DNA from 2 places in the Streptomyces sp. NPDC058674 genome. Region 2 is predicted to be linked to the other one. Evidence: riboswitches for the same ligand, from Rfam matches in the RefSeq annotation. Region 2 holds a riboswitch; the other holds the start of a gene.

Region 1 (10,643 bases), on a different contig from region 2:
GCCTGGTGCGTACGCGTCGGTGGTCGATCGCGCTCGGACTAGCCGACCGCCAGCTTGACCATGTCGGCCTGCGGCCCCTTCTGGCCCTGCGAGATCTCGAACTCGACCCGCTGACCCTCTTCAAGGGTGCGGTAACCGTCCATCTGGATGGCGCTGTAGTGGACGAACACATCCGCGCCACCGTCGACCGCGATGAAGCCGTAGCCCTTCTCCGCGTTGAACCACTTGACGGTGCCCTGAGCCATGCCTAACTCCCCTATTACTGGCCCTTGCGCAGGAACGCACTTCGCGATCCCGGGTCAGAACTTGCGTCGGAACGCGTCGACCGAGGCTGAATGTATCCGCGCCGGTGCTGTCTGCAACAGGTCAATCCGACGAGAATTCAGGACACCCGAAAAGATTGAAAAAGAGTGAAAATTTGACATATTCCAGGGCAACTCGGGCCCGGCATATCTCGCCAAAGCCTCATACGGCACGTGCACATTGACCCGATGTCGACCCTGACGCGGCCCGTTCATATGCGGCGGGCAAGAACAGCGGAGGGGACTTCCCCAACCTTACCGCGCCCAATCAAGCAGAATTGCCCCCTCCGCTTATGAGCGGAGGGGGCAATTTCGGTTTTCGCGTGTCACCTACAGGTGATCAGCAGCCGCCCGCGACGGCCGGGATGATCGAGACGCCGGCGCCGTCCGGGGTCACGGCCTCCAGACCGCCCTCGAAGCGCACGTCGTCGTCGTTGACGTACACGTTGACGAAGCGGCGCAGCTTGCCCTGGTCGTCCAGGACGCGCGCGGCGATGCCCGGGTGGCTCTTCTCCAGCGACTCGATGACCTCGGCCAGGTTCGCGCCCTCGGCGGGGACCTCGGCCTTGCCGCCGGTGTAGGTGCGCAGGATGGTGGGGATGCGGACGTTGACGCTCATGGCGCTACTGCCTTTCCGGGGTACGGGGGAGGGTCACGCCAGGTTGGCGGCGCGGAACGCGTCCAGGCTCGGGCGGATGGTGGCGGTCTGCCCGCTGTCCGCGGCCACCGCCTCCAGCGTCTTGAGGCCGTCGCCGGTGTTCAGGATGACCGTGGTCAGCGCCGGGTCGAGCCGGCCGTCCTCCACGAGCTTCTTCGTGACGCCGACGGTCACGCCGCCCGCCGTCTCGGCGAAGATGCCCTCGGTCTGCGCCAGGATCTTGATGGCCTCGACGACCTGCTCGTCGTTGACGTCCTCGACGAAGCCGCCGGTGCGCCGCGCGATGTCCAGGACGTAGGGGCCGTCCGCCGGGTTGCCGATGGCCAGCGACTTGGCGATGGTGTTCGGCTTCTGCGGGCGGACCACCTCGTGGCCGGCCTTGAAGGCGGTCGAGACCGGGGAGCAGCCCTCGGCCTGGGCGCCGAAGATCTTGTACGGCCTGTCCTCGACGAGACCGAGCTTGATCAGCTCCTGCAGGCCCTTGTCGATCTTCGTCAGCTGGGAGCCGGACGCGATCGGGATCACGATCTGGTCGGGCAGCCGCCAGCCGAGCTGCTCGCAGATCTCGTACGCGAGGGTCTTGGAGCCCTCGCCGTAGTACGGGCGCAGGTTGACGTTGACGAAGCCCCAGCCCTCGCCCAGCGGGTCGCCGATGAGCTCGGAGCAGAAGCGGTTGACGTCGTCGTAGTTGCCCTCGATGCCGACGAGGTCGCCGCCGTAGACACCGGCCATGACGACCTTGCCCTGCTCCAGGTCGTGCGGGATGAACACGCAGGAGCGGAAACCGGCCCGGGCGGCCGCGGCGCCGACGGCGCCGGCCAGGTTGCCGGTGGAGGAGCAGGAGAGGGTGGTGAAGCCGAAGGCGCGGGCCGCCTCGACGGCGATGGCCACGACGCGGTCCTTGAAGGAGTGCGTCGGGTTGCCGGAGTCGTCCTTGACGTAGAGCTTGCCGGTGAAGCCGAGCTCCTTGGCCAGGTTGGCGGCGTCCACGAGCTTGGTGAAGCCCGGGTTCAGGCTGGGCTTGGAGGCCACGTCCGCGGGGACGGGCAGCAGCGGCGCGTAGCGCCAGATGTTGTCGGGACCGGCCTCGATCGCGGCGCGCAGGGCCTCGGGGTCGCCGGTGGGGAGGTCGTAGGCGACTTCCAGCGGTCCGAAGCACTCGGCACACGCGAAGACGGGTCCGAGGTCGAACCGGGTGCCGCACTCGCGACAGGAGAGGCCGGTGGCAGGTCCGAGATCAACAGAGGTGGCGACAGTCTGTGCAGCCATGATGGCGAGGCCCTTTCTCCTCATCTTCCCCATGGCGCACTTCGCCATGAGACGGAATTGGCACCTTCCCTAGCCGGGGACCTCGCGGGGTGTGCGCAGAACGCATCGCGAGAACCGACTGGAGGGTTGCCGGGGCTTCAACGGGCCGTGTCCCTCTGCCCCTCTGGATGAGCGGTATGGCACCGGGCCGCGCGCTCCATGGCACGTCCGGGCGTTTGTCGGCGAGCACCCCCGGCATGCGGTGGTGCTTCGCGTTGTTCAAGACTGTAACCGAAGGTCCGTGTGGTTGAGACAGCCGTCCGAACCGCGAGATGGATCACTTTTCGGCCCATACCGCCGAGTAACCAGGGAGTGCTGAACGTGCTGGAAGAGGTGGAGCGCTGGCTGGCCGACCGCTCCTGGGCCGCCGCCGACCGACCGCTCGCCCGGCTCCTGGACCTGAAGCGGGCGACGGGCACCACGGTCAGCGTGGTGCTGCCCGCGCTCGACGAGGAGCCGACGGTCGGCGCCATCGTCGAGGTGATCCGGCGCGACCTGATCGAGGGGCTCCCGGTACCCCTGGTGGACGAGCTCGTCGTGATCGACTCCGGCTCCGCGGACCGGACCGCGGAGGTGGCCGCGAAGGCCGGCGCCCGGGTGGTGCACCGCGACGAGATCCTGCCGCGCCTCCCGGCGCTGCCCGGCAAGGGCGAGGTGCTGTGGCGTTCGCTGCTGGCCACGAGCGGGGACGTCGTCTGCTTCGTCGACGCCGACCTGCGGGACTTCTCGGCCTCCTTCGTCTCCGGCATCGTGGGACCGCTGCTGACCGAGCCGGACGTGCAGTTCGTCAAGGCGATGTACGACCGCCCGCTGGGCGACGCCCCCGGCCAGGGCGGCCGGGTCACCGAGCTCGTCGCCCGCCCCCTGCTCAACCTCCACTGGCCGCAGCTGGCCGGCTTCGTCCAGCCGCTGGGCGGCGAGTACGCCGTCCGCCGCTCGCTGCTGGAGCGGCTGCCCTTCCCCGTCGGGTACGGCGTCGAGCTCGGCCTGCTCGTGGACGCCCTGCACACGGTCGGGCTGGACGCGCTGGCCCAGGTGGACGTGGGCGTACGGCTCCACCGCCACCAGGACGGGCAGGCGCTCGGCCGGATGGCCGCGGCGATCTACCGCACGGCGCAGCTGCGGCTCTCGCGCGGGCACCTCGTACGGCCGGAGCTGACGCAGTTCGAGCGGGGCCCGCAGGGTTTCGTGGCGCGCACCCACGCGGTGGACACCGAGGAGCGGCCGCCGATGCGGGAGGTCGAGGAGTACGCGGTGCGCCGCGTGGCGTGACGAATCGGACGGTTTGAGGGGGCCCGGGCCCGGCTAGGTTGGCGGCATGGCTTCTCAGGTGCTCGTCGCAGCGAACCGCGGACCCCTTTCCTACGCCCTCTCCGACGACGGCGGGCTCAGCGCCCGGCGCGGCGGGGGCGGCCTCGTCTCCGGCCTCTCCGCGGCCCTCGCGGAGCAGCCGGACACGGTGTGGATCTGCGCGGCCCTGTCGGACGCGGACCGGGAGGCGGTGCGCCGGGGCGTCTCGGAGCCCGGCGTCCGGATGCTGGACATCGATCCCGCGGTGTACGACGACGCGTACAACGGCATCGCCAACTCCGTCCTGTGGTTCACCCACCACCACCTCTACGAGATCCCGCGCGAGCCCGTCTTCGACGCGCGGTTCCACGCACAGTGGGCCTCCTACACCGCCTACAACCGCGCCTTCGCGCAGGCCCTCGCGCAGGAGGCGGCGCCGGGCGCCCGCGTCCTGGTGCAGGACTACCACCTGGCGCTGGTGCCGGGGCAGCTGCGGGAGCTGCGGCCGGACCTGCGGATCGCGCACTTCACGCACACGCCGTGGGCCTCGCCCGAATTCCTGCGGATGCTGCCCGACGCCATCCGCGAGGAGCTGGTGTGGGGAATGCTCGGGGCGGACGTCCTGGGCTTCCACACCGAGGGCTGGGCGGCGAACTTCGTCGCGGGAGCGGACGTCGACTCCCCCGCGGGGGCCGCGACGGCGACCCCGGCCCGCGGGGGCCGCCCGGCCGTGGTGGCGCACCGCAGGACGCCCGCGGACGGCGGCGGGCCGGGGCCGACGCGGGAGACCACGGTGACGGCCTTCCCGCTGGGGGTGGACGCCGAGGACCTGCGGGCGCTCGCCCACCGGCCCGAGGTCGACGCGAAGCTGGAGCAGCTGCGGACGGAGGTCGGGGACCGCAAGGCGATCGTCCGGGTGGACCGCACCGAGCTGTCGAAGAACATCCTGCGGGGCCTGCTGGCCTACCGCGAGCTGCTGACGGTCCACCCCGAGTGGCGGGGCCGGGTGGTGCACCTGGCCTCCGCGTACCCGTCCCGGCAGGACCTGGCGGTGTACCGGGAGTACACCGCGTCGGTGGCGGAGCTGGCGGCGGAGGTCAACGCGGAGTTCGGCACGCAGGACTGGCAGCCGGTGCTGGTGTCGGTCAAGGACGACTTCACGCGCTCGCTGGCGGCGTACCGGCTGGCGGACGTGGCCCTGGTCAACCCGGTGCGGGACGGGATGAACCTGGTCGCGAAGGAGATCCCGGTGGTGTCGGAGGCGGGCTGCGCACTGGTCCTGTCGACGGGCGCGGGGGCGTACGAGGAGCTCCACGAGCACGCGGTGACGGTGAATCCGTACGACGTCACGCAGACGGCGCAGGCCCTGCACCAGGCGCTGTCGATGCCGGACGCGGAGCGGGCGGAGCGCACGAAGCGGCTGGCGGCGGCGGCCACGGCGCTGCCTCCGGCGCAGTGGTTCACCGCCCAGCTGGACGCGCTGTCCGCTCCCGGCCGCGCCTGAGACGCCCGGCCCCACCCGGCCCTGCGCCCGCGGGAGACCCCGCCGGCGCAGGGCCGGGCCGGTCAGGTGCGCAGGGCTCGGGCCAGGGTGGCGAGCAGGGCCACGACCTGCTCGGGGCCCGCCAGGACGATGTCGGCCCGCGAGGCCAGCTCCGGGACCTCCGCCGAGCCGCTGCACACCAGCAGCCCCGGCCGCCCCTCGGCCCTGCGCTTCTCGACGGCCGCGTAGGCGGCCAGGTCCCCCAGGTCGTCGCCGGCGTACAGCACCGCCTCGGCGTCCGTCTCCTCCAGGAACTCCGTCAGCGCAACGCCCTTGTCGATGCCCGGGGGCCGCAGCTCCAGCACGGCCCGGCCCGGTTCCACCATCAGCCCGTGCCGTGCGGCCAGGGCCGCCAGCGGCTCCCGCAGGGCCTCGAAGGCCGCCGAGGGGTCGGCCGCGCGCCGGGTGTGGACCGCCAGGGCCCGGCCCTTCTCCTCGATCCACGTGCCCCGCCAGGCCCCGATCGAGTCGAGGAAGCCGGGCAGCTCCGCCCGGACCGCCGCCACCCCGGGATGCTCGGCGGGGGCGTGGACGATGCCGGTGACGGCGTCCCACCGCTCGGCTCCGTAGTGGCCGAGGACGACCAGGTGCTCCAGCCCCGGAACCCCGGCGAAACCGCCGTAGCGCACGGCCACGCCCGCCGGGCGGCCGGTGACCACGGCCACGGAGGCGACTTCGGGGGCCAGCGCGGCCAGGGCGGGCACGGCGCCGGGATGGGCGCGGGCCTGGTCGGGGTCGGGGACGATGTCGGCGAGGGTGCCGTCGAAGTCCAGGGCGACCACCGACCGGCGGGGGGCGCGGAGCAGGGCTTCGAGTCCTTCGCGCCCGGCTGCGGTGTCGGGTATCGGGAGGTCGTGCGGATGGGTCCCCATACGGTCGACCCTAACGGGCCCGCCGGGTGACGGCTACGGCGCGGGTCGCGTCCGCGCGGATCGGCGGGGAGCCGTCACCGCCGCGCCCGCTGGGCCTCGCGGACGCGCCGCAGCCGGTTCACCGTGCCCGGGGCGTGGGCCAGCGCCCGGGGGTCGTCCATCAGTGCGTTGAGCAGCTGGTAGTAGCGGACCGGGGTCATCCCCAGGCCCTCGCGCACCGCCCGCTCCTTGGCCCCGGGCCCGGGCCAGGTGCGCGCCTCGTACGCGAGCACCGCGGCCTCCGCGGCCGTCAGCTGCCCCTCGTCCGTCATACCGCCAGATTAACGCCGCCCACCGACACCCGGCCCGGCCCGCCCCCTGCCCGGTGCGGGCCGGGGGCGGGCCGCACCGGGCCGGGGCGGGCTCAGCGCGGGTCGGCCTTGCGCGCCGCCGCGGCGATCTCCTCCAGCACCTTCGACGGCTGGCCGCCCGGCTGCACGCTCTTGCCGATGTTCTGCTTGATCTCCTCGCTCACGCCCGCCCAGGACTTCTTGCCGACGGGGTACAGCCGCGAGCTCGGCAGCGCCGCCAGGAACGTCTTGAGCTGCGGGGAGGAGCCTCCCGCGCCCGCCTCCGCCGCCCGGTAGCCGCTCGTGGTGACCGGCAGCAGGTCGTACTTGTCCGTGAAGGCCGTCACGTTCTTCGCCTCGTACAGGAAGTCGAGGAACTTGCCGGACTCCTTGCGGTGCCCGTTCTTGAAGGCCATCACCCAGTCCGCGACGCCCATCGCCGGGTGATCGGTGCCGTCCGCGGCCGGCAGGGGCACCATGCCGTACTTCACACCCTTGTCGCCGGCCTGCTTGAGCAGCGTGGGGTGGCCGTTGAGCATGCCGACCTCGCCGCGCGCGAAGGCGTCGAAGGCGGCCTGCCGGTCCAGCTTGGCGGGCTCGACGGGGCCGGTCAGCCCCTGTCCGACGAGCTTGTCGCGCAGGAACTCCAGCGTCTTGACGTTCTCGGCCGAGTCGATGGAGTAGTTCTCCTCGTTGTCGGTGTAGCCGCCGCCGCCCGCGAGCATCCACATCATCGTCTCGGCCTGGGCCTCCTCGCGGCCCAGCGGCAGCGCGAAGGGAGTCGGGACGCCGGCGCCCTTGAGCTTCTTCGCGGCCGCTTCGAGCTCGCTCCAGCTCTTCGGGTTCCAGGCGGTCCTGCCGTCCTTGGGGACGACACCGGCGTCGGCGAGGAGCTTCTCGTTGTAGAAGAGCAGCCGCGTACTGGCGACGAAGGGCAGGCCGTACTGGATCCGCTTGACCTTGCCCGCCTCGGCGAGGGGGTCGAGGAAGTCCGCCTCGGTCTTCACGGAGAGCAGCTCGTCCGCGGTGTAGAGCTTGCCGTCGGCCGCGTAGTCGGCGTAGGCGCCGATCTGGGCTATGTCGGGTGCCTTGCCCGCCTTGACCATCTCGGCGACCTTGGCGTCGACCTCCGACCAGGAGTAGACGCTGACCTCGACGTTGATGCCGGGGTGGTCCTTGGTGAAGGCGGCGCCGAGGTCCTTCCAGTACGCGGCGGAGGAGTTCTGCGGATTGTCCCCGTAGTCGGCCGCCACGACCCGCAGGGTCACCTCGTTGTCCCCGGTGAGTCCGCCGAGGGCTCCGCAGCCCGTCAGCACGGCGGCCGTGAGGCACAGGGCGGCGCCGGAGGCGGCCAGGCTCAGGTGTCGGCGCTTCACAGTTCTCTTTCCACCCCTTGTTGTACGTACGATCCACGTAAGGTCTACACCACTTTGGCGACGCGTTCACATCCGGGCGGGCCCGCGGGCCGGGTCCGTGTCCGCTTCGTGTCCGGACTCGGGGGCGCGATTTTGTATGGCCACTCAACAATCCCTCCCAATGGACTAGACCTTTCCCCGTCGAGCACGCGAGACTGTCACCTGTGAAACCCGTGAAACACGTCATCGCCCTGGATGTGGGCGGCACCGGGATGAAGGCCGCCCTCGTCGCCGACGACGGCACCCTGCTGCACGAGGCGCGCCGCGCCACCGGCCGCGAGCGGGGCCCCGACGCCGTCGTCGAGACGATCCAGGACTTCGCCGCCGAGCTGCTGCGCACCGGCGAGGAGCGCTTCGGGCGGCCCGCGTCGGCCGCCGGTGTCGCCGTCCCCGGCATCGTCGACGCCGAGAACGGGACCGCCGTCTACGCGGCGAACCTGGGCTGGCGCGACGTCCCGCTGCGCGCCCTGCTCACCGGTCGCCTCGGCGGCATCCCGGTGGCACTCGGCCACGACGTCCGCACGGGCGGACTCGCCGAGGGCCGCATCGGCGCCGGCCGGGACGCCGACCGCTTCCTCTTCGTCCCGCTCGGCACCGGCATCGCCGGCGCCATCGGGATCGCCGGCCGGATCGAGGCCGGCGCCCACGGGTACGCGGGCGAGATCGGCCACATCGTGGTCCGCCCCGGCGGTCCCGCCTGCGGCTGCGGCCAGTACGGCTGCCTGGAGACCCTCGCCTCCGCCGCCGCCGTCTCCCGCGCCTGGGCGGCCGCCTGCGGCGACCCCGGGGCGGACGCCGCGCAGTGCGCCGAGGCCGTCGAGGCCGGCGACGCCCGCGCCCGCGAGGTCTGGCTGGCGGCCATCGGCGCGCTCGCCGACGGGCTGGTCACGGCGATCACCCTGCTGGACCCGCGCACGCTGATCATCGGCGGCGGGCTGGCCGAGGCCGGAGACACCTTGTTCACACCGCTACGGGCGGCCGTCGAGGAGCGCGTGACGTTCCAGCGGCTGCCCCACATCGTTCCGGCCGCCCTCGGGGACACGGCCGGATGCCTGGGCGCAGGGCTGCTCGCCTGGGACCTACTCGCCACGGAGGTACCCGCCTGATGTCCGCAAGCGCAGACAGCACCGTCCTCTCCGGTGCCAGGGTGGTGCTGCCCACCGGGACCGTCGCCAACGGCCGGGTCATCGTCGACGGCGACCGCATCGCCGGGAGCGCCCGCGAGGGCGCCCGGGTCGTCGACCTCTCCGGACACTGGGTCGTCCCCGGCTTCGTGGACATGCACAACCACGGCGGCGGGGGAGCCTCCTTCACCTCCGGCACCCCCGAGGAGGTCCTCAAGGGCGTACGGACCCACCGCGAGCACGGGACCACCACCCTGGTCGCCTCCACCGTCACCGGGGACCTGGACGAGCTGGCCCGGCGCGCCGCACTGCTCGCCGAGCTGACCCAGCAGGGCGAGATCGCCGGCATCCACTTCGAGGGGCCCTTCATCAACCCCTGCCGCAAGGGCGCGCACAAGGAGGAACTGCTCCGCGACCCCGACCCGGCCGAGGTGCGCAAGCTGATCGACGCCTCGCACGGCGCCGCCCGCATGTTCACCCTCGCCACCGAACTCCCGGGCGGCCTGGACTCCGTACGCCTCCTCGTCGAGCACGGGGTCATCGCCGCCATCGGCCACACCGACTCCACGTACGAGCAGACGCGCCAGGCCATCGACGCGGGCGCGACCGTCGCCACCCACCTCTACAACGCCATGCCCGGCCTGGAGCACCGCGCGCCGGGCCCCATCGCGGCGCTGCTGGAGGACGAGCGGGTCACCGTCGAGCTCATCAACGACGGCACCCACCTGCACCCGGCCATGCTGGAGCTGGCGTTCCACCACGCGGGAGCGCACCGCGTGGCGCTGATCACCGACGCGATGGACGCGGCCGGCTTCGGCGACGGGACCTACCACCTCGGACCGCTGGAGGTCCGGGTCAAGGACGGGGTGGCCCGGCTCGTGGAGGGCGGCTCCATCGCCGGTTCGACGCTGACCCTGGACACCGCCTTCAAGCGGTCGGTGACGGTGGACCGGCTGCCGGTGGAGTCCGTGGTCCAGGCGATCTCCGCCAACCCGGCCAAGCTGATCGGCCTGTACGGCGAGATCGGTTCGCTGGAGCCGGGCAAGTACGCGGACCTGGTCGTCCTCGACGCCTCCTTCGACGTCAAGGGCGTCATGCGGCGCGGCGAATGGGTCGTCACCCCCGCCGTGTGAGGTGCTTCCTGACGGTGCGTGACGGCCCACGGGTGGTGCGCGGACGGCGGCCGGACCCCGGGACCGGGACGGCCGCCCCCCGTTTGGCATGATCCCGGCAGCAACAGACCGGGGGTGCCCATGATCCTGACCGTGACGCTCAACAGCGCGCTCGACCTCACGTACCGCGTGCCGCGCGTGCTCCCGCACGCCTCGCACCGGGTCGCGGACGTCCGCGAGCGGGCCGGCGGCAAGGGGCTCAACGTCGCGCGCGTCCTGGCCGCGCTCGGCCACCGGGTGACGGCGACGGGCTTCGCGGGCGGCCGCACCGGCGCCGACGTGCGCGAGCTGCTGGCGGGCTTCGCGGGCGGCCGCACCGGCGCCGACGTGCGCGAGCTGCTGGCGGGCTCCCCGGGGGTGGTGGACGCCCTGGTGCCCTGCGCGGGCACCACCCGCCGCACCGTGGCCGTGGTCGACGCGGCCTCCGGCGACACCACGCAGTTCAACGAACCGGGCCCGCTGATCACCGCCCCTGAGTGGTCGCGGTTCCTGTCCCGGTACGAGGAACTGGTGGCCGGCGCCCGCGCGGTGGCGCTGTGCGGCAGCCTCCCGCCGGGCGTGCCGGTGGGCGCGTACGCCGTGCTCGTACGGGCCGCCCGCGCGGCCGGCGTGCCCGTCCTCCTGGACACC
Region 2 (10,643 bases):
GTCTGGACGGGGCTCTTTGCCGTCCCCGGGGCTGGATAGGCTGAAGCCCTTCCCATTCGACGTGGGCGGCGGAAGCGGGGGCGCCCACCAGCAGCAGGAGCGGACCATGGACGTTGTAAGCCCGGCAGGCGGCGACAGCGTGGCGGCCCGTAGCTGGCCGGGCGTCCTCGACGCCCTGCTGACCGGCCGCGACCTCGGCGCCGACGACACCGCCTGGGCCATGGACCGGATCATGCGCGGGGAGGCCACCGACGCCCAGATCGCCGGCTTCGTCGTCGCGATGCGCGCCAAGGGGGAGACGGTCGAGGAGATCAGCGGGCTCGTGCGCACCATGTACGAGCACGCCAACCTGATCGAGGTGCCGGGCCGGACGGTGGACATCGTCGGCACCGGCGGCGACGGGGCCAAGACGGTGAACATCTCGACGATGTCGGCGATCGTCGTGGCCGGTACGGGCGCCAAGGTCGTCAAGCACGGCAACAGGGCCGCCTCCTCCGCCAGCGGCGCCTCCGACGTCCTGGAGAAGCTCGGCGTCAACCTCGACCTGACCCCGGCCCGCGTGGCCGAGGTCGCCGAGGAGGCCGGCATCACCTTCTGCTTCGCCGTGAAGTTCCACCCCGCGCTGCGGCACGTGGCCGGAGCCCGCAGGGAGCTGGGCATCCGGACCCTGTTCAACTTCCTCGGCCCGCTGACCAACCCGGCCCGGGTCCGCGCCCAGGCGACCGGCGTCGCCGACCCCCGGGTGGCCCCCATCGTGGCGGGCGTCCTCGCGGACCGCGGCTCCTCGGCGCTGGTCTTCCGCGGCGACGACGGCCTCGACGAGCTGACCACCACCGCGACCTCGCGCGTCTGGTGGGTCCGGGACGGCAAGGTCGCGGAGCAGCCCTTCGACCCCCGCGACGTGGGCATCCCGCTGGTGGACGTCTCCGCTCTGCGCGGCGCGGACGCCTCGTACAACGCGGACGTCGCCCGCCGCCTGCTGGGCGGCGAGACGGGCCCGGTGCGCGACGCCGTCCTGTTGAACTCGGCGGCCGCCCTGGTGGCCCTGGACCCGGGCAAGGACAGCCTGGAGGACCAGCTCCGGGCCGGCATCGCCCGCGCGGCGCAGGCCGTCGACTCGGGTGCGGCCCTGGCGGCCCTGGAGCGGTGGGTGGCGGCCAGCAACGCCTGAACCCCGCCGGTCGTTTCGCGCCAAGACCCCGGTCCACCATGCGGACCGGGGTCTTGCGCGCGGGGGATCATGTGGCAGGATGCTGACCAGGTCACGAGTGACAGCGTTTAGGCCCCGGCTTGCTGTCCGGCAACCCTCCTTCCGTGGCGGGGTGCCCCGGGTGATGACCAGGTCGTAGGCAGCGAGGTCTACGGCAAGCGCGGATCCCTCGACACCAGGGGTCCTGGTCTCTCGAGGAGCGTTTTCCGTGAGCAAGCGAATGCGATAGGGCGAATCCGCCCCTTCTTCAACCCTCGGAACAGGGTCGCCTCCGCGTACCCCCGTCCACTCCGAGGACCTTCCCGTACCCGGTCGGCCGCCGAGCCGCACCCCCGTACGGGCACACCGAAGCCATTCACCCCTGCCTGCCGGGAGATACCGCCATGTCCGCATCCCTGAACGCCGCCACCGCCGTCGCCGCCACCGCCGTGGACCCCGCCTGTGCCGAGCCGCTCGCGGTCCTCGGCCGGGACGTCACCGTCCCGCTCGTCACCGGCGGCGAGGTCACCTACGCGGCCCTCGACTACGCGGCCAGCGCCCCCGCCCTCCAGCGGGTCTGGGACGACGTGGCCGCCTACGCCCCGTACTACGGCAGCGTCCACCGCGGGGCGGGCTACCTCTCCCAGCTCTCGACCGACCTCTTCGAGCAGAGCCGCGCCACCGTGGCCCGGTTCCTCGACTGCCGCGCCGACGACCAGGTCGTCTTCACCCGCTCCACCACCGATTCGCTCAACCTGCTGGCCGCGGCGCTCCCCGCCGGCTGCCAGGTCTTCGTCTTCGAGACCGAGCACCACGCCTCGCTGCTCCCGTGGGTGGACGCCCGCGTCACCTACCTCAACGCGCCCCGCACCCCCGCCGAGGCCGTCGCCACGCTGGAGCGGGCCCTGGCCGACCGCACTGCGCCGACCGGGGAGGGCCACGGCCCGGCGCTGGTCTGCGTCACCGGTGCCTCCAACGTCACCGGTGAGCTGTGGCCGGTGAAGGAGCTGGCCGCCGCCGCGCACGCGCACGGTGCGCGGATCGTCCTGGACGCCGCCCAGCTGGCCCCCCACCACCCCGTCTCCGTGCAGGAGCTGGACGTGGACTGGGTCGCCTTCTCCGGCCACAAGCTCTACGCCCCCTTCGGCTCGGGCGTGCTCGCCGGCCGCGCGGACTGGCTCCAGGAGGCCGAGCCGTACCTCGCCGGCGGCGGGGCCTCCCGCAAGGTGGCTCGCCGGGAGGACGGCGGCGTGGATGTCGAGTGGCACACCACGGCCGCCCGTCACGAGGCCGGGTCCCCGAACGTCATCGGCGTCTACTCCATCGCCTCCGCCTGCCGCGCCCTGACCGAGGCGGGCTTCGACAGCCTCGTCGCCCGGGAGCGGCGCCTCATCGCCGCGGTGCGCGAGGGCCTGGCCGAGGTCCCCGCGGTCCGCGTGCTGTCCCTCTTCGGCGACGACGCCCCGCGCGTCGGCGTCATCTCCTTCGTGGTGGACGGCTGGAACAGCTCGCACTTCGCCGCCGCACTGTCGGCGGAGTACGGGATCGGCGTGCGGGACGGCCTCTTCTGCGCCCACCCGCTGGTCCGCACGCTGCTGGGCAGCGAGCCGCAGGAGCCGGGCGAGTGCGGTGCGCCCGAGGCGGCGCCGGGGGAGCGCTCGCTGAACGCCATCCGGGTCAGCTTCGGGGCCGGCACCCCGGACGAGCACGTGGAGCGCTTCGTGCGGGCGGTGGGGGAACTGGTCGCGGACGGCGCGAAGTGGCAGTACCGCACGGAAGAGGGCCGCTGCGTCCCGGCCGTCTGACCGGCCGGCTGCACGGGAGCGCACCGGCGCCGGGCGGCGGGGGTCGGCGTGACGGGAGGGCGGCGGCGGGGGTCGGTGTGACGGGAGGGCGGCTGCGGGGCGGTGCCCCTCCGGAGGGTCTCCTCGGCTCGCGCACCGAGGGAGTGCTTCGACGGTGAAGCCCGGTTGCGCGCTCGTCCTGCGGGGACCCTCCGGAGTGTCCCCACCCCGCAGCCGCCCTCCGGTCACACGGCGCCGGCCGGACCGGTGGGGAGTGGGGGCGTGCCGGGGCGTCCCCGCAGGACGAGCGCGCAACCGGCCCGTGCCGTCGAAGCACTCCCTCCGTGCGCGAGCCGAGGAGACGTCCCGGCGGGACCCCGCTCCCCACCGGGCCGGCCCGCCCGCCGCCGCCCGGGTACGGGCCCGGCCGAGCGGCGCCGCACCGCGCCGGAGGCGTTACGCGTCGAGGCCGATGGCGAAGGCCGCTTCCAGGTCGTGCTGGGAGTACGTGCGGAACGCCACGTGCGTGTCCGTCGCCTCGACGCCCGGGATCTTGCTGATGCGGCCGGGGATGATGTCCGCCAGGTTCTCGTGGCGCGCCACGCGGACCAGCGCGATCAGGTCGTACGTACCGGTGACGGAGTAGACCTCGCTGACGCTGTCCAGCGCGGCGATGGACTCGGCGATCTCGGGGATGCGGTCCACGCTGGTCTTGATGAGCACGATCGCGGTGATCACGGCTGGCTGTCTCCCTCGGTGGCCGTCGCTGGTCGCCTCACTCTAGTCGCACCCCGATACCGCACCCACGCGTAGAGGAAGCCCAGCGAGAAGCCCACCAGATGGGCCAGATAGGCGACCCCGGGGCCGCTGCCCGCCCGGCTCGCCGCCACCCACTGGAGGGCGAACCAGAACACCAGCACGATCCACGCCGGGAACCGCAGGGGCAGGAAGAAGAGGAACGGGAACAGGCTCGTCACCCGGGCCCACGGCAGCAGGTAGAGGAAGGCGCCCAGCACCGCCGAGATGGCCCCGGACGCGCCGATCAGCGTCTGCGCGGAGTGGGCGTTGGCCGCCGCGTAGGCCGCGAGGGCCGTGTAGCCGGAGCAGACGTAGAAGGCGAGGAACGGCCCTCGTCCCATCCGCTCCTCCGCCATCGCGCCGAAGACGTGGAGGAAGAGCATGTTCCCCAGCAGGTGCAGCCAGCTGCCGTGGACGAACAGTGCGGTCAGCGGGGTCAGCCAGGCGCGCGGGGTGCCCGTGAAGAGCTCGTCCGGGACCACGCCCCAGCGCTGGAAGTACGCCGTCCCGGCCGTCAGCAGCTCCTCACCCGTCCCGTAGGACGGGTTCAGCCCCGAGGCCGGGCTCAGGACGAACACCACACCGCAGCCGGCGATCAGCGCGTGGGTGACCACCGGTCCCCGGGCTGCCTCGCGTACGGCCCGCCACCTTACGATCATGTGACAGAGCATGACGCAACGAGCCCCGCCTGAGGCGGTGGCAGGCCGTAGGGTTACGAGCTGCGGTCCGGCGGTCGACGCAGACGGCCGCGCGGACCGCTTTAATTGAAACAGCTACGAAGGAGAGAGCGGCCTGATGACGGTTCCCCTGCCGACCGACACCACCCGGTGGCGCTGCACCCTGTGCGGCAACCTCACGCGCTTCGACGTCACCCGCTCGTCGAAGGTCGTGGAGTACGTCCACTTGGACCTCGCCGGGGAGCCCAAGGTCGAGGAGCGCGAGGTGGTCAATGAGACCATCGAGTCGGTCCGCTGCCGCTGGTGCAACGCGGTGGACCAGATCGAGCTCGTGGACAGGCCGGGCGCGGACTCCTGACGGAGTCCCGCCCACAGGTAGATCACGGTAGGGGTGACGGATTGTGGAGCCAGCAAGCGGCGCTGAGCCGGCCGACGCGGCCGGCGACGCCGCCGAGGTCCTCGACCGCCCGCTGCCGGAAGGCGTGCGGCGCCGGGTCGTCGCGATCGTGTCGGACGCCTTCGGCGGGCTGACGGTCGCGGACCTCCCGGCGCAGCTGCGCCAGTACGCCCGCTTCACCCCGACCCGGCGCGCCAAGTTCGCGGGAACCGCCATGGCCGCCGCGGTGGAGACCGACGCCGTGTTCCGCGGCCGGGTCGCCGACAAGGTGCGCGAGGCGCAGGCGGACCTGGCCGGGGCGCTGGAGTCCGGCGCGCCGCCCGCCGCCGCCGATCCGCTGGACGTGGCGGCCGCCGCGTACGTCCTGCGGCCGGCCGGCTGGGTCAAGCTGGTGGCCGCCGCGGGTGAGGAGGCGCAGCGCGCCGACGCCGAGCGGGTGGACGAGGAGACCCGGCGCGAACTGGACCGGCTCCGCGAGGAGCTGGCCCACGTACGGGAGCTCCAGCGCGCGGGCGGGGAGCAGGTGCGGACCGACCTGGACGGGGCGCGCAAGGAGGCGGAGTCGCTGCACCGCAAGCTGCGCAGCGCCCTGAGCGACGTCAAGCGCGGTGAGGCCGCCCTGCGCAAGCTGACCGCGGAGGTCGACGGCATCCGCGGGGAGGCGGCCGCGCGGGTGGCCGCCGCCGAGAGCGAGTCCCGGCGGCTCAGGGCCCGGCTGGCGGAGGTGGAGACGGCGCTGGAGACCTCGCGCCGGGCCACCCGCGAGGGGCGCAGCATCGAGGACATGCGGCTGCGACTGCTGCTGGACACCGTGTTGGACGCGGCGGCGGGGCTGCGCCGCGAGCTGGCGCTGCCGCCGGTGCACACCCGTCCGGCGGACACCGTGGACGCGGTGGAGCCGGGCCGGATGACCCCCAAGGACATCGCGGCGCGGGCCCTGTCGGAGACCGATCCGGCCCTGCTGGACCAGCTGTTGGCCCTGCCGCAGGCGCATCTCGTGATCGACGGCTACAACGTGACGAAGACCGGCTATCCGACGATGCCGCTGGAGAAGCAGCGGCTGCGGCTGCTGGGCGGCCTGTCGATGCTGGCCGCGCAGACCGGCGCGGAGATGACCTGTGTGTTCGACGGGGCGGAGCTGGCGGCCCCGGTGCTGCTCGCGCCGCCGCGCGGGGTGCGGGTGCTGTTCTCCAAGGCGGGGGTGACGGCGGACGAGCTGATCCGCCAGCTGGTGCGGGCGGAGCCGCCGGGCCGGCCGGTGGTCGTGGTCTCCACCGACCGCGAGGTCGCCGACGGGGTGGCCAAGGCCGGGGCGCGGCCCGTGACGTCCGCCTTGCTGCTGAAGCGGCTTTCGCGCGTTTCGTAACTCGTGGCCCTTATGCCGGAATTGATGGGGCAAGCAGGGAACGTACCGTCAAGTGCCCGGCACGGAGCGTGCGCTGTAGGTAAAGAAGCTGGTCGGAGACCGAGTTTTTTCCCTACAGGATTTGAACTGATCACAGAAGGGTCACTAGGGTCTGCTCAAACCTTCGTGCGGTAGATCACTCATTCGGGGTGGCAGCGGAGGTGCTGCCGAGTTGCGTTCTTCGGCGGCTCGAGGAAGAAGGAGCTCGCCTTCGTGGCGTCCCACCGTCGACCCAAGCAGCCGACCCGCGCTCGCGTGACCGTCCTGACCGCCACGGCGGCCGCCGCCGTCGCCCTCACCGCCCAGGGCGCCTCCGCCGCCCCCGCCAAGCCGGGCAAGGACGAGGTCAAGGCCCAGGTCGACGCCCTCTACGAAGAGGCGGAGCAGGCCACCGAGAAGTTCAACGGGGCCAAGGAGCGCCAGGAGAAGCTCGAAAAGGAGATCGGCCAGCTCCAGGACCAGGTCGCGCGCGGCCAGGGCGACCTCAACGAGCTGCGCAGCACGCTCGGTTCGATGGCCAGCGCCCAGTACCGGGGCGGCGGCATCGACCCCTCCCTCGCGCTCTTCCTGTCGGCCGACCCGGACAGCTACCTCGACAAGGCCGCCTCCCTGGACCACTTGAGCGGCAAGCAGGTCGAAGCCGTCCAGAAGATCCAGGCCAAGCAGCGCAGCCTCGCGCAGCAGCGCCAGGAGGCCGCCGGCAAGCTCGCCGACCTCGACGCCACCCGCAAGGAGCTCGGCGAGAAGAAGAAGGTCACGCAGGACAAGCTCGGCGAGGCCCAGGCCCTCCTCAACTCCCTGACCGCGCAGGAGCGCACGCAGATCAAGGAGGAGGAGTCCCGCGCCAGCCGCAGCGCCGGGGAGCGGGTCGAACTCGGCAACGTGAAGGCCTCCGGCCGGGCCGGCGCCGCCCTCGCCGCCGCCAAGACCAAGCTGGGCTCCGCGTACGTCATGGGCGCCACCGGCCCCGGTGCGTACGACTGCTCCGGGCTCACCCAGTGGGCGTACAAGCAGGCCGGCGTCAGCATCACCCGCACCACCTACACCCAGGCGGAGGAGGGCAGGCGCGTCAGCCGCAGCGAGCTCCAGCCCGGTGACCTGGTCTTCTTCTACGGGGACCTGCACCACGTGGGTCTGTACGCGGGCAACAACATGACGCTGCACGCCTCCAACCCGCGCGGCGGCGTCAAGTACGAGTCGATGGACAACATGCCGTTCCAGTTCGGCGTCCGCATCTGACCCCGCCCGTCCGCCCCGGGGGACGCGCCGCGCACCGCCCATCCGGGCGAATTGCGGCACCCCGCTGTGACCGCACGCCCCGCCGGTGACCTGCGTCTCCTGCGGGGCGCCGCCGTGCGTGCCCCCGGGCGGTCGTTGGCCGGCGCCCTGCCCCGCCGCTACTGTCTGCCAGCGCGGACCCGGCACACGGCCGTCCACGGAGGGCGGACCCGGGCCCCGCGCAGCGGAAGGGAGCGGTTCCACGTGGCGTCCCATCGCCGGCCGGGCTTCACCGGTCTCACCGGCCTCGACCGGAACACGAAGGTCACCGTCCTGACCGCCGCCGCGGCCACGGCCGCGGTCGCCATGACGGGAGTATCCGCGAGCGCGGCCCCCGGCCTCCCGCAGGAGCCCCCGGCGGGCAGCCGCGCCCAGGTCGACCGCCTCTTCGAGGAGGCCGAGCAGGCCACCGAGCGCTTCAACGAGGCCGGGGAGAAGGCCGACCGGCTGCGTTCCGAGGTCAACCGGGCCCAGGACGCGATCGCCCGCGGCCAGGACCGCATCAACACCATGCGGGGCGTCCTCGGCACCTTCGCCGGAGCCCAGTACCGGGGCGGCGCCATCGACCCCGCCCTCGGGCTGATGCTCTCCGAGGACCCCGACGACTACCTCGCCCGCGCCGCCGTCCTGGACCGGCTGACCGGCCGTCAGGCCCACCAGCTGGACGAACTCCGCGAGGAGCAGCGCCGGCTCGGCCAGGAGCGCCGGGAGGCCTCGCACAAACTCGGCGAGCTGGAGGCCCTGCGCGCCGACGTCGCGCGGCACAAGCGTGCCGTCACGGCGAAGCTCGCGGCGGCCCGGCGGCTGCTGAACGCCATGCCGTCCGAGGAGCGGGCCGCATTCGAGCGCGCCTCGCGCTCCGGCGGCCGCGCGGCCGGCCTTCCCGAGCCCGCCGCGGCCGGCCCCTCCTCGGGGCGCGCCGCCACCGCCGTCATGGCGGCCCGGGCGGCGGTCGGCCGCCCGTACATCTGGGGCTCCACCGGCCCCTCGGGCTTCGACTGCTCCGGGCTGATGGTGTGGTCGTACCGGCAGGCCGGCGTCTCCCTGCCGCGGACCTCGCAGGCCCAGCGGCACGCCGGGCGGCAGGTGCCGCTGTCGCAGGCCCGGCCGGGCGACCTGGTGACGTACCGGTCCGACGCCAGCCACGTCGGCATGTACGTCGGCAACGGCCAGGTGGTGCACGCCCCCTACCCCGGGGCCCGGGTGCGCTACGACCCGGTCGGGATGATGCCGGTGTCGTCGGTGACCCGCCCCTGACGCCGTCCGGCCCGAGACCGCGCCCGGGTCCGAGACCGAGACCGAATCCGAATCCGCGCCCGGGCTGCTGACCGCGCCCGGCCCGTGGGGCGGCCCGGTCCGTGCGTACGATCGGCTGATGTTCCCGGGTCCCCGTGCCGTGCGCGCGCTGCCGCTGCTGCTGTGCCTCCTGCTGGCCGGCTGCGGCGGGCGGCCCCCGGCCGACACCGCCGATCGGGCCATCCGCCGGGCCGTGGCCGACTGGGCGCGGGCCGCCCCCGCACAACTCGCCGGAATCCCCCTGGAAGGCCGGTCCTACGAGGTCGCCTCGGTGCGGCGGGACGGCGTACGGGCCCTCGTACGGGCGCAGCTGCGCTACCGGCTGGCCGGCTACGACGCGGCCCCGGACGGCTCGGCCCGCGAGCTGGAGGTCACCGGGGACGGCGGCGCATGGCGGGTCCGCGCCGAGCGGCCCGCGCCCGGCGCGCCGCGGCAGCTGTGGGACCAGGGCCCGGTGGCGGTGGTCCGGGGCGCGCACTGCCTGGTCCTGGGCGGGGCCGGGCAGAGCGGCGACACCCTGCGGGAGATCGCCGCGGAGGCGGACCGGGCGGTCCCGGCGGCGAGCGCCGCCTGGCCCCGGCCGTGGGCGGGCAGGGTGGTGGTGCTGGTCCCCGGCTCCCTGGAGCGGATGGCGGAACTGCTGGGCCGCCCGGCCGACGCCTACCGCGGGCTCGGCGCCGTCACCACGGGCCGGGTCGGCGCGGGGCCGGCCCCCGCCGACCGGGTGGTGGTCAACCCGGAGGGCTGGGCGGGGCTGAGCGGGGAGGGCCGGCGGATCGTGCTGACCCACGAGGTCACCCACGTGGCCACCCGTACGGCGACCTCGGACACGACCCCGCTGTGGCTCTCGGAGGGCTTCGCGGACTGGGCGGCGTACCGGGGGAGCGGGGCGACCCCGGAGCAGGGCGCCCCGACGCTGGCCCGGGCGGTGCGGCGGGGCGAGGTACCGGGCGGGCTGCCGCCGGCCGAGGCCTTCGCCTTCGGGGGCGAACCGGAGGCAGTGGCCCGCGCGTACGAGGGGGCGTGGCTGGCCTGCCGCCTGATCGCGCAGCGCTGGGGCGACGCCGCACTGGTCGGCCTGTACGCGGCGGCCGGGCGGCAGGCGCTCCCCACGGCCCTGCGGGAGGCGGTCGGGGTGGACCCGGCCGAACTGACGGCGTCCTGGCGGGAGGCGCTGCGCCGCGAGCTCCGCTGAGCCGGGGCCGGGCGCAGGCGGGCTGCGGCGGGCTCCGCCGGGCGCCGCGGGGGGTCCGGTAGGGTCGCCTGACGATGCACAAGACGCTGATCGTGACCAACGACTTCCCGCCGCGCCCGGGCGGCATCCAGGCCTTCCTGCACAACATGGCGCTGCGCCTGGACCCCGACCGGATCGTCGTCTACGCCTCCACCTGGAAGCACGGGGCCGAGGGCCGCGAGGCCACGGCGGCCTTCGACGCCGCCCAGCCCTTCCAGGTGGTCCGCGACCGGACGACGATGCTGCTGCCGACCCCGCGCGTGACCCGGCGGGCGGTGGCTCTGCTGGGCGAACACGGCTGCGAGTCCGTGTGGTTCGGGGCGGCGGCGCCGCTCGGGCTGATGGGGCCGGCGCTGCGGCGGGCGGGCGCGCGGCGGCTCGTCGCCACCACGCACGGGCACGAGGCGGGCTGGGCCCAGCTGCCGGCGGCGCGGCAGCTGCTGCGGCGCATCGGCGAGGGCACGGACACGCTGACGTACCTCGGGGAGTACACGCGCTCACGGATCGCCTCGGCGGTGACGGAGCGGGCTGCGGCCCGGATGGCGCAACTCCCGCCGGGGGTGGACGAGAAGACCTTCCACCCGG

What was found. A riboswitch is a leader RNA that binds a small molecule or an ion and turns the genes downstream of it on or off. The one in region 2 is predicted to bind S-adenosylmethionine.
Region 1: it holds a riboswitch for S-adenosylmethionine, as region 2 does, so the genes downstream of both, thrC (threonine synthase) here and ACFWU6_RS21585 (aminotransferase class V-fold PLP-dependent enzyme) in region 2, are expected to answer to the same signal.

What each region holds. Positions count from the first base shown of each region.
Region 1 covers NZ_JBHXSC010000012.1:105,774-116,416, forward strand. The annotation lists gene ACFWU6_RS09510 (cold-shock protein) at 39-245, opposite strand; gene ACFWU6_RS09515 (MoaD/ThiS family protein) at 643-921, opposite strand; gene thrC (threonine synthase) at 955-2,229, opposite strand; SAM riboswitch class I at 2,247-2,403, opposite strand; gene ACFWU6_RS09525 (glucosyl-3-phosphoglycerate synthase) at 2,590-3,540, shown strand; gene ACFWU6_RS09530 (trehalose-6-phosphate synthase) at 3,587-5,062, shown strand; gene otsB (trehalose-phosphatase) at 5,125-5,973, opposite strand; gene ACFWU6_RS09540 (DUF3263 domain-containing protein) at 6,048-6,284, opposite strand; gene ACFWU6_RS09545 (extracellular solute-binding protein) at 6,377-7,678, opposite strand; gene ACFWU6_RS09550 (ROK family protein) at 7,891-8,823, shown strand; gene nagA (N-acetylglucosamine-6-phosphate deacetylase) at 8,823-9,974, shown strand; gene ACFWU6_RS09560 (1-phosphofructokinase family hexose kinase) at 10,095-10,643, shown strand, end outside.
Region 2 covers NZ_JBHXSC010000042.1:51,994-62,636, forward strand. The annotation lists gene trpD (anthranilate phosphoribosyltransferase) at 107-1,171, shown strand; SAM riboswitch class IV at 1,261-1,377, shown strand; gene ACFWU6_RS21585 (aminotransferase class V-fold PLP-dependent enzyme) at 1,594-2,994, shown strand; gene ACFWU6_RS21590 (Lrp/AsnC family transcriptional regulator) at 3,430-3,711, opposite strand; gene ACFWU6_RS21595 (rhomboid family intramembrane serine protease) at 3,708-4,430, opposite strand; gene ACFWU6_RS21600 (hypothetical protein) at 4,567-4,806, shown strand; gene ACFWU6_RS21605 (NYN domain-containing protein) at 4,847-6,211, shown strand; gene ACFWU6_RS21610 (NlpC/P60 family protein) at 6,464-7,489, shown strand; gene ACFWU6_RS21615 (NlpC/P60 family protein) at 7,733-8,785, shown strand; gene ACFWU6_RS21620 (hypothetical protein) at 8,904-10,019, shown strand; gene ACFWU6_RS21625 (glycosyltransferase family 4 protein) at 10,094-10,643, shown strand, end outside.